DNA from 4 places in the Effusibacillus lacus genome. Region 3 is predicted to be linked to each of the others. Evidence: riboswitches for the same ligand, from Rfam matches in the RefSeq annotation. Region 3 holds a riboswitch; each other region holds the start of a gene.
What was found. Region 3 has a riboswitch for S-adenosylmethionine ahead of EFBL_RS01030 (2,3-diketo-5-methylthiopentyl-1-phosphate enolase). Riboswitches for the same ligand answer to the same signal wherever they lie in the genome.
Positions count from the first base shown of each region.

Region 1 (3,678 bases), on a different contig from region 3:
AGGCCGCCGGGCGGAACGGGCAGGTGCGAAAATCCTCGGGCTTGGTGCCTTTACATCGGTGGTGGGAGACGCTGGGATTACCATTGCCAAGAATTTGCGGATTCCCGTTACTACCGGCAACAGCCTGACGGTGGCAACTGCCATCCAGGCCACGCGGCAAGCGGCAGTACTGATGGATATTGAACCGTCGAGAGCCCATTTGGCGGTCATTGGCGCAACCGGATCGATTGGCGCCATCTGCGCGAGGATGCTGGCCCCACATGTGGGGAAACTGACACTGGTTGCCAGGGATGAAGCCAAGTTGGAGCAGTTGGCCTCTTACATCATGAGCGAATCGGGCAAAACGGTGAATGTCTCGACAGATCCACGCCATACCGTACGAAAAGCGGAGCTGGTCGTGACCGTTACAGGCAGCGCCGATACGGTCCTGTATCCGGAGGATCTGCGCCCGGGTTCCGTCGTGTGTGATGTGGCCCGCCCCCGCGACGTGGCCAAGACAGTGGCGTTGCAGCGGCCGGACGTCTTGGTGATTGAAGGCGGCCTGGTAGAGGTGCCGGGAGAGTATGAGTCGAAGTTCCGGTTCGGGCTGCCCAAGGGGGTTGTTTTTGCCTGTATGGCAGAAACGATGATCCTCGCTCTCGAGAAACGATATGAATGCTTTACCCTTGGCCGCAACATTCGTGTGGAGCAGGTGCGGCAAATCGATGAACTGGCAAGAAAACACGGATTCAAACTGGCCGGGTTCCGTTCATTTGGCAAGCAACTGACGCCCGAAATGATTCGCGAGATCCGTAAAGTTTCGGCCCCCACCGGTTCGAAGAAGGGAAAGGCCGTCAAAGCCAAGCGCTCTTAACTCTTTAAAAAAAATAAAATTGGTTTGACATAGTGTATGAAAGAAAGTATATTTATGGAACGGGAGTTTTGCATGGGGTGATTATCAGCCCCTGCAAGCTGTAGGGATTGTACGGAAGGATTGCAATGAGGGATCTGTTGGGGCGAACCTTACACCGCTTGTCGTGGCCAAAGACGGAGTTTGGCCGGGGTACGTCAGGCAACAGGCAGGACGGCAGATGTGGCCGTCACACCCGATGGCGCAGGTGGGGCCGTCGGGACTCTTCTTAAAAAAGCACCCATTTGCCGGGAAGCAGATGGGTGCTTTTTTTCCACTCAAAATTATATTGACATACCACCCCGGTATCCATTACTCTTTCGATAGAGTATTTGTTTCTGACAATTTCAAAAGAACCGCTCTTATCCAGAGTTCGGCTGAGGGACTGGCCCGATGAAGCCGCGGCAACCGGCCTGAGCGACCCGGATTCGATTTACCGCCACGAGAAGCGGAAACTGTCCGGAGTACAGGCACGGTGCCAATTCCGACACAGGGATGGCCTGTGAAAGATGAGAGAGGGTTGGCTGCGTATATAGCGAACCTCTTTCTCACAGAGAAAGAGGTTTTCGTATTTTGCCAGACCCCGGGAGGAGAGGTTCCCAATACCTTCAGAGGAGTGGAACTATGTATCAGATTCACGGATTGAGAGAGAAGCTGAGTCTTGGAAAAAGCGTTGTGACCGTGGAGTTGGAGCCGCCGAAAGGGGCGGATCCGATGCCGACCATGCTGACGGCGAAGCATTTGCGGGGGTATGTCGATGCGGTGAACATCGCCGATTCCCCGATGGCAACGCTGCGGATGAGTCCGATTGCGCTCTCCCACATCGTACAGCAAGACCTGGGATTGGAAGCCATCTTCCATCTGACCTGCCGTGACCGCAATATCCTGGGGCTGCAGTCGGAACTGCTGGGGGCAGCCGCACTTGGTGTCCGCAACATCCTGACCCTCACGGGCGATCAGCCCAGCCGGGGCGATCATCCGGAAGCACGGGGTGTATTTGAAGTGGATGCCATCGGACTTGTGAAGATTGCAAAGCGTTTGAACGAAGGTTCCGACCTGGCGGGCAAAGCATTGAATGCCCCAACTGACTTCTTTATCGGCGGTGCGGCCAATCCTGGAGCGGACGATCAGGAAGTGGAGTTCTCCAAACTCCGGGCAAAGGTGGAAGCCGGCGTCAGATTCGTACAGACCCAGCCCGTGTTCGATGTGGAAACGGCCCTGCGGTACCAGGAACGGGTGGTAAAAGAGGGCCTTCCTGTCTACGTACTCTACGGTATTTTGCCGCTCAAAAGCGCCAAGCAAGCCCGCTTCCTGAATGAGAAAGTTCCCGGTATTACAATCCGCCGGGAAATCATTGATCGGGTTGAGGCGGGTGGCCGTGAAGCAGGCGTTGAAATCGCGCAGGAGCTGTACTATGCTCTGAAGCCCCATGTGGCGGGGGTTCACCTGTATCCCCTCAACAACCTGCAAACGGTTTATGATGTGCTGGAAATCAAAGTAGAGCCTTCCATCGCGCTGTGAACCGGTAACATGTAGAAGTCTATCAGGTAACGTCTACTTTTGTCGAATCTATTGAATAGTCTTTCAATTTGGCGGTACGATAGTTTTGTACTGCCTTTTTCTATTCTACCAGGGGGGATTCTATGAGAGTTAGAGCTTTGGCTTTGGCATCCGCAGTGATGCTGGCAAGCGCTTCTCCGGCACTCGCCAGGGTGCCCGGGGTGGACGACAAGATGCTGGGGGCCACCCAGGGTATGGTGGCTGTCTCCCATCCGTTGGCTGCTCAAGCGGGAAAGGAGATTCTGGCAAAAGGCGGCAACGCGGTGGACGCGGCTGCGGCGATCCAACTGTCACTGAATGTGGTCGAACCGATGATGTCGGGAATCGGCGGCGGCGGGTTCATGATGATTTATCTCAAGGACCAGAACAAGATCACCATCCTGGACAGCCGGGAAATGGCGCCGAAAAACGTCGACCCCAAACTGTTTCTCGACAAGGACGGCAAGCCCGTTCCCTGGTTTGAACGCCATACCGGCGGCAAAGCGGTGGGCGTACCCGGAACCCTGAAAGGAGTGGAAACGGCTCTTGCAAAGTATGGCACCATGAAATTGGCGGATGTGATCGACCCGGCCATTGCCTACGCGGAGAATGGGGTTCCCGTTAACTGGGCAACCGCCATGTACATTAAGGATGACGTCAAAAAGCTGCAGCAATACGGCACTGCAGGCCAGGTATTCGTGCCAAACGGTACGCCGTTGCAGGAAGGCGATCTGCTGGTACAGCCCGACTTGGCCAAAACCCTGAAGCTGATCAAGGAGAAGGGATCGGATGTGCTTTACAACGGGGAGGTCGGCGAAGCGCTGGTGGCCGAGGTGCAAAAGCGCGGCGGCACCATGACGATGGAAGACCTCCGAAACTACACCGTGAAGGAAAGAGAACCGGTTCGGGGCACATACAGGGGCTATGAGATTGCCTCCATGTCGCCGCCCAGCTCGGGTGGTTTGACGATCCTGCAGATCCTGAAACTGATGGAAGGATACGATGTGCAGAAAATGGGCCTCAACTCTGCCGATTACCTGCACCGTTTGATTGAAGCCATGCATCTGGCCTATGCGGACCGCGCCCAGTACATGGCGGATGAAGACTTCTATCCGGTTCCGAAGAAAGGTCTGATTGATGAGAACTACATCAAGGAAAGACGGAAACTGATCAATCCGAACCAGGCATCCAACGCTGTCAAGGCAGGCGATCCCTGGAAGTATGAAGGCAAGGCTCCGGGTGCCTCACAG
Region 1 is NZ_BDUF01000084.1:20,464-24,141, forward strand. It holds gene EFBL_RS14570 (shikimate dehydrogenase) at 1-853, shown strand, start outside; SAM riboswitch class I at 1,249-1,405, shown strand; gene EFBL_RS14575 (methylenetetrahydrofolate reductase) at 1,514-2,410, shown strand; gene ggt (gamma-glutamyltransferase) at 2,533-3,678, shown strand, end outside.
Region 1: it holds a riboswitch for S-adenosylmethionine, as region 3 does, so the genes downstream of both, EFBL_RS14575 (methylenetetrahydrofolate reductase) here and EFBL_RS01030 (2,3-diketo-5-methylthiopentyl-1-phosphate enolase) in region 3, are expected to answer to the same signal.

Region 2 (3,678 bases), on a different contig from region 3:
CAGCAGTTCTTCTGCCAACCGCCGTTCTTCTTCCGGAATGGACGCGTAGCGCTCCAATTTCTCCGTGTTTACGATTGCATAATCCAGCCCGGCTTTGGTGCAGTGATACAGGAACACCGCATTGAGCACTTCCCGGCCCGCAGGCGGAAGACCAAAGGACACGTTGGAGATTCCAAGAATACTGCCGCACTCCGGCATCGATTCCTTGATCAAACGGATTCCTTCCACCGTCTCCAACGCCGACCCGATATACTGCTCATCCCCTGTGCCTACCGGGAATACCAGCGGATCGAAGATAATGTCCTGCGGATTAACGCCATACTTGTTTACCAGCAGATCATAGGATCGCTTGGCCACTTCCAGCTTGCGTTCCCGGGTAACCGCCATTCCGGTCTCATCGATGGTTCCTACTACTACCGCCGCCCCGTAGCGGGTAATCAGAGGGGCCACTTCCTCAAACCGCTTCTCTCCGTCCTCAAGGTTAATGGAGTTGAGAATGGCTTTCCCTTGCGAATGTTTCAAGCCAAGCTCCATCACCCGCACATCGGTGGAGTCAATCATCAACGGCACTTTCACCTTCTTGACGACATAGTTTAGAAAATTCTCCATGTCGCCATACTCGTCCCGGTCCGGATCGGCCAGACAGATATCGATGATGTGCGCCCCTTTCTTCACCTGGGCGCGGGCAATTTCCGACGCGTCTTCATACAAGCCCTCCGCAATCAGTGTTCGGAACTTCTTGGAACCGATAACGTTCGTCCTCTCTCCGACCATCAAAGGACGGTTGTCCGCTTCCAGATACACTGTCTCAATACCGGAAACGGCCGGCAGGTGTCCTCCGGCTTCCTGTCTGGGCTTGTAATCTTTCAATGCTTCCGCCAGGGCGCGGATATGTTCGGGTGTCGTGCCACAACAGCCCCCCGCAATGTTCAGCCAGCCCAGTTCTGCGAACCCGGCCATTTTTTTCGCCAATGCTTGCGGAGATTCGTGGTAATGTCCGTTCTCATCAGGCAATCCTGCGTTCGGATAGCAGCTGACCCCACACTGGGCCAATTCGGACAGAGTTCGCAGATGGTCCCGCATAAACTCCGGTCCCGTTGCACAGTTAAGTCCCACGGTGATCGGCTTCAAATGTTCCAGCGAGATGTAGAACGACTCGATATTCTGGCCTGCCAGCGTGGTTCCCATTGGTTCGATGGTTCCTGATAACATCAGCGGAAGTTCCTCGCCCAGCTCCTCAAACGCTTTCCTGATTCCAAGACTGCCCGCTTTGACATTGAGAGTATCCTGGGCCGTTTCCAGCAGCAGCATGTCCACCCCGCCCTGAATCAACACTTTGGCTTGCCGGTAATAGTTTTCCATCAACTCTTCAAAGGTGGTTCCGCCGGTCACAGACAACGTCTTGGTGGTGGGGCCCATAGCCCCCGCAACAAAGCGGGGCCATTCCGGCGTCGAGTATTTGCGGGCCGCTTCCACCGCCAAACGGGCAGCCGCCAGGTTGATCTCGTCAGCCTTGTCCTGCAGGTTGTATTCAGCCAGCACCAGCCGGGTGGAACCGAAGGTGTTGGTTTCAATGATGTCGGCCCCCGCTGCCAGGTACTGCTCGTGAATTCCTTGAATCACATCGGGACGTGTCAGATTCAGGTATTCATTGCAGCCTTCGTATTCTTCCCCGCCAAAATCGTCAGCCGTAAGTCCCGCCTGCTGGATCATCGTCCCCATCGCACCGTCAAGGATCAGAATCTTCTTCTTCATTTGTTCGCGCAACAATTGTCCGCGTGCCGTCATGCTTCTCCCCCTTACCTAATGAGGGTCGCCCCCTGCAAACTAAAAACCCTCTCCTGTCAGAGAGGGCCAAACTTCGGTGTCCGCTCCTCCTATCTTCCAGAATGTCAATCTGCTGGAATTAGCACCGTGTGCCGCGCACCGGTTGCTGTGGTATCATCGGGCCAGTTCCCTCCGCCACTCTGGATAGAAGTCTTGCTATTTTGGATTTTAATTTAGTTTGCATGAAACCGGGGCACATGTCAAGATAGTGGATAAGAGGAAAAAACCGGAAAGGGGCTGGACCGAATGAATACCCCGGACAATCAGTTCATCCGCTATGTAATTTTGCTTACCAAGAACCCGGGCCAAAGTCTGACAGAGAATCTGATTCGCGCACATGTGAAACACTTACAGGCCCTGGAGGAAAAAGATCAATTGGTGCTCTGCGGACCTTTTGCCGATTCCAAAGGCGGTATGATCATCATTAAGGCCGCCTCCTATGAAGAAGCAAAACGAATCGCCGAAGCGGATCCGTTTGTACAATCGGGAGCTGAAAGCTACGAACTGCGTGTACTTGAACTCTCCTGCAAAGAGAACCGGCATATGGGAATGGCAGAATAGTCAAATCAGCAAAAAACCTCCCCCTTGCGGGAGAGGTGTAAATCTTTCATTTAATGACTGGACTTGTCAGCGGTTTGCGGCGGGTTGCCGTCTGCGGTGACAATCAGTTTGGCCAGCGCACCTTTTTGAACATGGTTAAACTGGTGGGTTACGATCGGATAAGTTCCTTCCTTCAACACCCTGAACTCAACAACCAGACCGCCAGATGCAGGTACAGTATAAGCTTGCAGGCCGTTCAGCACGTTCTTCGGATTGCCGTCCACATATACGGTGTCAAAAGTGGTTCCTACCACGTGGAAACTGCTGACTTCGTTCGGACCCACGTTGTTGAAGTAGATTCGAACCTTGTCTCCCACTTTGGCATAGAACGGCTTGCTGAGATCCGGATGCTTTCCGTTGAAGAGAACGTATGATGGAACTCCATTCGTCATGTCATTCAGGTCGTTTTCTTTGTAGAATTCAGACTGGGTAATGATGAATTCCCGATTGATTTCTTTGTCGGTGGGATATCCGTCTTTTGGCTCAACGATAATCGTACCGTACATGCCGTTGGCAATATGCAGCAATACGGGCTTGGTTCCGCAATGGTACATAAATACGCCCGGTGTCATAGCCGGATAAGTGAATACGCCTTCTTCATTCGGATGGATATCGGCAAAGTCTTTGCTCGGAGATGCGTGTACCGCATGAAAGTCCATACTGTGGGGGACTTTCGGGTCCAGATTTTTCATTTTGAATTTGATGGTGTCCCCTTCTTTTACTTTGATGACCGGTCCGGGAGCCGTTCCGTTAAAGGTCCAGGCTTTGTACTTTACCCCGGGAGCAATCTCAAGGTCCGTAATCTGGGAAGTCATCTCCACATAGACTTCATGATCACCGGTACGCTTTACAATAACCGGAACTGGGGGTTGGTTAATCCCTTCGTGCAAATTCATATTTGTTGGTGCAGGTTTCGAGTTCTGATTGCTTTGAGCAACGTTCGTGTCACCTGTTTGAGCTGAACAACCGGCCAAAAGTGCTCCTGTTAAAATCAACAATGCAAGCGCTTTCATTTTCATTTCGATTCCCTCCATTTGAATGGTTCGAAGCGCCGGCCCCACTAATCCAGGAGTCAGGAAACCACTTTCTATCTCTTTTGTATTCCCGCACCGGAAGCCCAAGTGTGACTTTTATCACACAATTAATACTCTTCAAAAATATGTCATTCCACATGAATAATTGGATTAAGTTTATGAAAAATTTGTTTCAAACAGTTAGATCAATTATTGTCCGCATGTTGAAATCCGAGAA
Region 2 is NZ_BDUF01000003.1:80,381-84,058, forward strand. It holds gene metH (methionine synthase) at 1-1,788, opposite strand, end outside; SAM riboswitch class I at 1,875-1,978, opposite strand; gene EFBL_RS00585 (YciI family protein) at 2,074-2,388, shown strand; gene EFBL_RS00590 (multicopper oxidase domain-containing protein) at 2,439-3,440, opposite strand.
Region 2: it holds a riboswitch for S-adenosylmethionine, as region 3 does, so the genes downstream of both, metH (methionine synthase) here and EFBL_RS01030 (2,3-diketo-5-methylthiopentyl-1-phosphate enolase) in region 3, are expected to answer to the same signal.

Region 3 (3,678 bases):
AAATCTTGAAACGGCTCATGCGTCAGCCCCTCGGCCCTGCACTTCTCCAGCAACAGAGAGCGGGCAATCACGATGTCGGCCAGTCGTGCCGCTTTCAAATCGGTAATGCTGTCCCCAATGACAACTCTGGTATATTGATCCGCCGGGTAATCCCTAAGAATGGAAGGTTTGCACAACCCGCATCCCCCGTCGCACTGATCATCACAGTCGTGAGGCCACAAAACCTGGATGGTCTCGCCCGAAAAATCGGACCCGTTGCAGTAGATTCTCTCAACTTGTGTATAAGGAGTCAGGATCGGTTCGACAAAAAAGTCGATGCCGCCGCTTGTCACCAGAAACGGAATACCGTTGGCCTTGCAATAGGCAACAAACTCGGCAAACCCGTTCCGGATTTTCACAGTATCTTTGGCATATTGGACAAGTTCTTCTCGCCTGACAGACGGTATTAGGGAAAAGAGCTTTCCGACACCTTCCTGAACCGAAATGCGTTGGGACAGTATGTCATCCTTGATCGCTTCCCAGCCATCCGGTCCGAAACGCTCCATAAGGGAGATGATCATGTCCCGTTCGGTAATCGTCCCGTCAAAGTCACAAAAGATTACGATCGACTTGCTGTCGTTTGCCAAACTCATTTCCCTCCCCATAATTCAAGTGCTTTGGCCAGTTCCGGACTCTTTGCCGCAGCTTCCTGCAGGCCTTCCCCCTTCACAACCGCGTCAATCGCCGCAGCAAACGCTCTGCCTCCGGCTGCGGAACCACCCGGATGCCCGTGAATCCCGCCGCCCGCATTGATCACCTGGTCGTTCCCCAAGTCTTCATAAAGACGGGGTACCAGTCCCGGATGAATGCCTGCCGAAGGCACGGGGAAAACCCTCTTGAGCAAGCCCGATTCCTTCCGCAACTCCGCTGCAATCGCCAGAGTCTCTTCTCTCTCAAGTGCCACCGACCCGTATGCAGACGGATACAGAACCAGGTCCGCGCCTGCCACCCGCATGATTTTTCCAAGAATGATGGGGGCACTGATCCCGTATTGCGGTGACGGATAAATCGCTCCTGCCAGTGCCGGGTGTGCCATGATCGGAATGTTGATTTCCGGGTCTGCTGCCAGTCGGTGCAGCACATCATAACCGTATGCCAGGACGTTGAGCAGCAACGCATTGGCCCCGGCCCGTACCGCACGCTTGGCTTTCTCGACAATCTCTGTTACAGGTCCTGCCAAGTTGGCCGCATAAAGCACTTTTTTGCCCGTTTCTGTCTCCGCCCGCCCGGCTGCCTTGATACAGGCCTCAATTCGCTTCTCAAACGGCGCATACGTATCGTCAAAGAATATCTCATCGTCCTTTACCAGATCCACGCCGCCAAGTGCCTGCTGGTAGAACAGCTCCGCCAGCGTCTCGCTGTCGTATCCGATGCAGGATTTGAAGATGGACATCAACAGCGGCCGGTCATAGACCCCCAGGCTTTGTCTGACCCCGTCGATTCCGAATTTGGGCCCGGGAAAGCGCTTCGTGTAGGAGTCCGGCAAGTCAAGATCCACCAGCTTGATGGCACCGTCCATGGACAGTTTGCCAAAAACAGATGTCAGAAGAGCCGGAATATCCGGCGTAAAGTTCAACGTTGGATATGCAATCTTTAACAGCGCTTTCCCATTGCGTTCCTCATCTCTGCCCAGTTCTTCAACCGCCACCACATGCCCCAGGTGTTTCTTCATCTGTTCCTGGCGCTCGGCAGGCAGATCCGTCCAGGAGCCGACTGTCAGACCTACTGCAATGCCCTGTGCTTTTTTATGAAAATCTCCACTTCCGTGTACGAGATAGGTTGCTACTACGTAATCTTGCTGGTTCAAATCCCCCATGTGTTTACCCCTTTCACCAACACCGCCAAGCAAAATCAAAAACGCCCCTTTTCCGAAGAAAAGAGGCGTATATCAAATCAATCCCTCGCCTCTCATCTCTCAGAATTGCAACATTCTGCAGGAGTTAGCACCATTGATCCGCATGAAGGGAAGATGTTTCTTTCTCGGTGATACGGGTTCCATTGGAACCCCGCACTTTTGCGAATCCGGTTGCCGGGCGTCATCGGGCCAGTCCCTCAGCCTGCTCTGGATAAGAGTCTAACTAATTATGCAATTGGAAAATTTGTAAACTTAGAGAAATAATACGATAGGCAGGAGGAGGTGTCAATAATTTTTTTGACAATTTTTTGAGAGACAACTACAGCCCAATCCGCCCCAGCCGCTCGACCGCTTCCCGCAGCCGGTCCTCCGGTGCCAATAACCCGACTCGCACATAGCCCTCGCCGCTTTTTCCAAAGCCGATCCCGGGCGCCATCACCACATGGGCCTTGTCCAGCACATAGTCGGCAAACTCCACCGATCCCATACCATTGGGGATCGGAACCCAGGTGAAGAAAGAGCCTTTCGGAGCGGGGCAATCCCATCCCAAATCCCGCAAGCCGTCTACGAGCACATCCCTTCGGCTTTCATAAACGGCCACCAATTCCCGCACGCAGTCCTGCGAGGAGCGCAGTGCCGTAATGGAAGCCCGTTGAATGGCCGCAAACAGACTTACGTAAAAATGGTCCTGGACCAGATTGATCAAAGAGATTACATCACGGTTCCCCAGTGCAAAGCCGACCCGCCAACCGGCCATGTTGTAAGTCTTTGACATGGTGTAAAACTCAACGCCCACCTCTTTCGCTCCCGGGATCTGCAAGAATGAAACCGGCTTCTCACCGTCAAAACCGATTGCGCCATACGCAAAATCATGGGCGACCACAATCCCGTGCCGTGCGGCAAAGTCCACCGTGTCCCGGAAAAATTGCTCATTCGCAGTCGCAGCCGTTGGGTTGTTCGGGTAATTCAGGAACATCAGCTTCGCGCGCCGCAGCACATTTTCCGGAATGATTGAGTAGTCCGGCAAAAAGCGGTTCTCCCGCAGAAGCGGCATCATCACCATCTCCCCGCCGCTCATGGCCACTCCCGACCAATAATCAGGATAGCCGGGATCCGGTACCAGGCACACATCCCCTTTGTTGAGCAAGCACTGGCTGATCTCCACCAGTCCGACTTTTCCCCCGAAAAGAATGGCGACTTCGGAAGCGGGATCAAGATCCACATCAAACTCCCTCTTGTACCAGTCGGCAATCGCCTCCTTCAATTCCGGCAGCCCGGAAAAAGGAGAATACCGGTGGGTCACAGGGTCAAGCACCGCTTCCCGCATGGACTCCACAATGTGAGAGGGGGTCGGCAGGTCGGGATTTCCCTGCCCCAAATTGATCACGTCATACCCTTCTGCTATATACGCATTGGCTTTTCGAACCAGCGCCGAGAAAAATTGCTCGGGCAGCCGCCGGAGCCGATCTGCCGGTTGCACAATCATCTGTCACTGCCACCTTTCCGCGAACAAAAAATCTGCACAAAACATAAAGTTAAAACCTCAACTTTCGCCTTCGGATCGCAATCGATTGGACAATTCCCATGATAATGAAGTTGGTCAGCAGCGACGTGCCTCCGTAAGAAACAAAGGGAAGCGTGATCCCTGCGGCAGGCATCACCGCCAGATTCATTCCGATGTTCTCAAATATCTGAAACCCGAACATCCCGATGGCACCCGCAATAAAATAGGTTCCGAACGGGTCGGAGGTAGTGGTCGCTATCTTTACCATTCTCTGCAGCAT
Region 3 is NZ_BDUF01000004.1:61,968-65,645, reverse strand. It holds gene EFBL_RS01035 (MtnX-like HAD-IB family phosphatase) at 1-560, opposite strand, end outside; gene EFBL_RS01030 (2,3-diketo-5-methylthiopentyl-1-phosphate enolase) at 629-1,855, opposite strand; SAM riboswitch class I at 1,945-2,112, opposite strand; gene EFBL_RS01025 (pyridoxal phosphate-dependent aminotransferase) at 2,214-3,380, opposite strand; gene EFBL_RS01020 (FtsW/RodA/SpoVE family cell cycle protein) at 3,430-3,678, opposite strand, start outside.

Region 4 (3,678 bases), on a different contig from region 3:
ATGGCGGAAGCGGTTAAAGTCCTGGAAGCTGTCGGCAAAGAGTTTTCCAGGGAGTTTACTTTTCAATCCCTGCCCATCGGGGGAACAGCGATTGATGAGTTTGGAGACCCCCTGCCGCCTCAAACCCTGCAAGGTTTGAAAGAATCTGACGCAGTGCTGCTGGCTGCCGTAGGCGGTCCAAAGTGGGATCAGAATCCGGGGAATCTGCGTCCTGAGGCCGGTTTGCTGAGAATGCGCAAAGAGTTAGGGGTCTTTGCAAACCTGCGGCCCGTGAAGGCATATGAACCGCTGCTGCACGCTTCCACCTTGAAGGAGGAAGTTCTGGCAGAAGTGGACCTGCTGATTGTTCGTGAGTTGACAGGCGGCATCTATTTTGGAGACAAGTCGAGGAAGCCGCACGTCAGCGGGGAACAGGCAACTGATACTCTGGTTTATACAACAGAAGAAATTGAACGGATTGTACGAATGGCATTTGTTATTGCCAGAAACAGAAAAAAGCTTCTGCATTCGGTCGATAAAGCCAACGTGTTGGAATCATCCCGGCTCTGGCGGGAAACGGTGAACCAGGTTGCCAAAGATTACCCGGATGTACAGTGTGAGCATATCCTGGTGGACAATTGTGCCATGCAGTTGATCCGCAATCCGCGCCAGTTTGACGTATTGGTTACCGAGAACATGTTTGGAGACATCTTGTCGGATGAAGCGGCCATGCTGACAGGATCGATCGGCATGCTGCCCTCTGCCAGCCTTGGGGCACAAGTCGGTCTGTATGAACCGATTCACGGTTCAGCACCGGACATTGCAGGGAAGGGGATCGCCAATCCCTTGGGAATCATTCTGTCAGCGGCAATGATGCTCCGCCATTCCTTCGGGTGGGAACAGGAAGCTGCCATAATTGAACAGTCGGTTCAAGAGGTTCTCGCAAAGGGTGCTCGGACTGCTGATCTGGCCGGTCCCCAAGACACCAAAGTATCAACATCTGAGATGGGAGACCTGATCGTACAGGCGATTGGCTGCAGAATTCCGTCCTGATCTTGGGCGTTGCCTACGGGCAACGCTTTTTCTCTACCAAAATGGGGTCATTAAAATAGGACTTGAGTAACTGGAGACCGGAAGAAAATTTTGATAACTTAAAACTGTCTCCTTTAATCTCAAAGTAAAGGCTGGAAATCAGCATGCAGCGGAGGGAGCATTACAGGATTCCACTGAACGCCTTTTGTTCGCTTCAACTAAGAAAGCTTGGCAACCGGTATATGCCTATCGGAAAACAGTTTGAAGTCGTATTGAGAAACATCTCCGGAGGAGGACTCTGTTTTGTTTCGGAACGTGACATTCCTGTCAGTGAAGAATTGATCTGGAAATTTGATGTGAACTTACCTGAACAACAGTTACAGGTTTATGGCCAACTGGTATGGAAAAAATCGACATCCGATCAATTCCAATATGGTGTCAAGTTCGTCTTTTTCACTGACAGGGAGCAACGGGAACTGATGTCGAAACTCTACCAGCTTCAAATTCGAAGCCGGAACCAAAAGAACATGAACTCCGATGAAAAACCTAATTGCCGGACATGACCTGCTTTTAATGCAGGATTTTTTATTGACTAACTGACATGAAATAGGTATACTGAGATTTGTCTTTTTAGTATAAAATATTCATAATTCATATAAACGGTAATTCTTCTTATCCAGAGAGGCGGAGGGACAGGCCCAATGAAGCCCGGCAACCGGTTCGTCTGAAGCAATCGCTTTAGACGGGCGGCATGGTGCCAATTCCTTCAGGTATCCGAATACCTGACAGATGAGAAGGGACATTCGAAATGAAAGCCCTTTTTCAGTCTGTAGAAAAAGGGTTTTTTCTATGACGGCAAACTTCAGAGCGGAAATGGGGGTGTTACGTATGATCCAATTACAGGATTTGCATAAACACTATATCGTCGGAAAATCGGAGGTACCCGCGCTGAGCGGCATTCACCTGTCGATTGGGAAAGGAGAAATATTCGGGGTCATCGGTCATTCCGGTGCCGGTAAAAGTACGCTGATCCGCTGCATGAATCTGTTGGAACAACCTACTTCCGGGCGGGTGATTGTGGATGGAGTTGACCTTACATCGCTTACTGCCAGGGAACTGCAGGAGAAACGCCGGAGAATCGGAATGATCTTCCAACATTTCAATTTGCTGTCTTCCGCCACGGTGGGTGAAAACATTGCGTTCCCTCTGCAATTGGCCAGACGTCCAAAAGCGGATATTGAGCGCAAGGTAGCGGAACTGTTAAAGCTTGTAGGATTGGAGCAGCATCGGGACAAGTATCCAGCCCAACTGTCAGGCGGTCAGAAGCAGCGGGTGGGCATTGCCAGGGCACTGGCCAATGATCCTGCCGTGCTGCTTTGCGATGAAGCTACGTCAGCGCTGGATCCGCAAACTACCAATTCGATTCTGGCCTTGCTGCGGGACATAAATCGCCAGTTGGGCATCACAATCGTGCTGATCACGCATGAAATGCATGTGATCCGTTCTATTTGCGACCGGGTGGCTGTCATTGACGGGGGACAAATAGTCGAGACCGGACCTGTGGCAGATGTGTTCTTAAGGCCTCAGCACCCCACCACAAAGGAATTTGTGGAGCAAGTGGCCGATTCGATGGAATTGCAGGAAACGGTGGCCCACGAGAAAGCGGTTGGAGACCGGACGATTGTTCGGATCACGTTCCTTGGGGAACAAACTTATCAACCGGTCTTGTTCGAAACCATGATGGAAACCGGGGCTTCTTTCAATATCCTGCAGGGCACCATTTCCCGCATGAAAGACACACCTTACGGACAGCTGGTGGTTGAACTGGACGGCAAGAAAGAGCAGATTGTGAACACGGTGACTGCGCTTCGGAACCGTGGACTCGAAGTGGAGGTGATCTGAATTGGAAATCAGCTTTGTGAACCTCGAATGGGCGGAAATTGGAATGGCGACGATAGACACGCTCATTATGCTGGGCCTGTCCGCATTGTTTACCGTTATCATCGGTCTTCCGGTGGGAGTGTTGTTGTTCCTGACTTCCAAAGGACAGTTATTGGAAAACCGGCTGTTCTACGCAACCGCTTCCTTTGTGGTCAATATCCTGCGGTCCGTACCGTTTATCATTCTGATGATTCTGTTGATTCCTTTTACCAAGCTGATTGTCGGGACATCCCTCGGGATCCAGGGTTCGATTCCACCGCTTGTGATTGGCGCGGCCCCATTTTTCGCAAGGCTTGTGGAAACTTCTTTGCGGGAAGTGGACAAGGGAGTCATCGAAGCAGCCCAATCGATGGGGGCAACCCACTGGCAAATCATTTCAAGGGTTCTGCTGCCTGAATCCCGTCCCGGACTGATCGCCGGCATTACAATTACGACTGTGGCATTGGTGTCATATACCGCAATGTCAGGCGTTATCGGCGGGGGCGGTTTGGGGGATCTGGCCATACGGTATGGCTATCAGCGCTTTCAAACAGATGTCATGTTGGTAACGGTCGCCATACTGATCGTCCTGGTGCAAATTCTGCAGTCCATCGGCGATTGGCTGGTTCTCCGTTTCAGCCGGAAATAATTCCAGACGGTATATATGATGTACTCGCGGGTGTCCCCGATTTTGGGAATGTTCGCGGGGATTCATATAAACAAAAATGAAAGCATCAAACACGGAAA
Region 4 is NZ_BDUF01000097.1:37,948-41,625, reverse strand. It holds gene leuB (3-isopropylmalate dehydrogenase) at 1-1,032, shown strand, start outside; gene EFBL_RS16765 (PilZ domain-containing protein) at 1,176-1,574, shown strand; SAM riboswitch class I at 1,681-1,807, shown strand; gene EFBL_RS16760 (methionine ABC transporter ATP-binding protein) at 1,900-2,913, shown strand; gene EFBL_RS16755 (methionine ABC transporter permease) at 2,957-3,580, shown strand.
Region 4: it holds a riboswitch for S-adenosylmethionine, as region 3 does, so the genes downstream of both, EFBL_RS16760 (methionine ABC transporter ATP-binding protein) here and EFBL_RS01030 (2,3-diketo-5-methylthiopentyl-1-phosphate enolase) in region 3, are expected to answer to the same signal.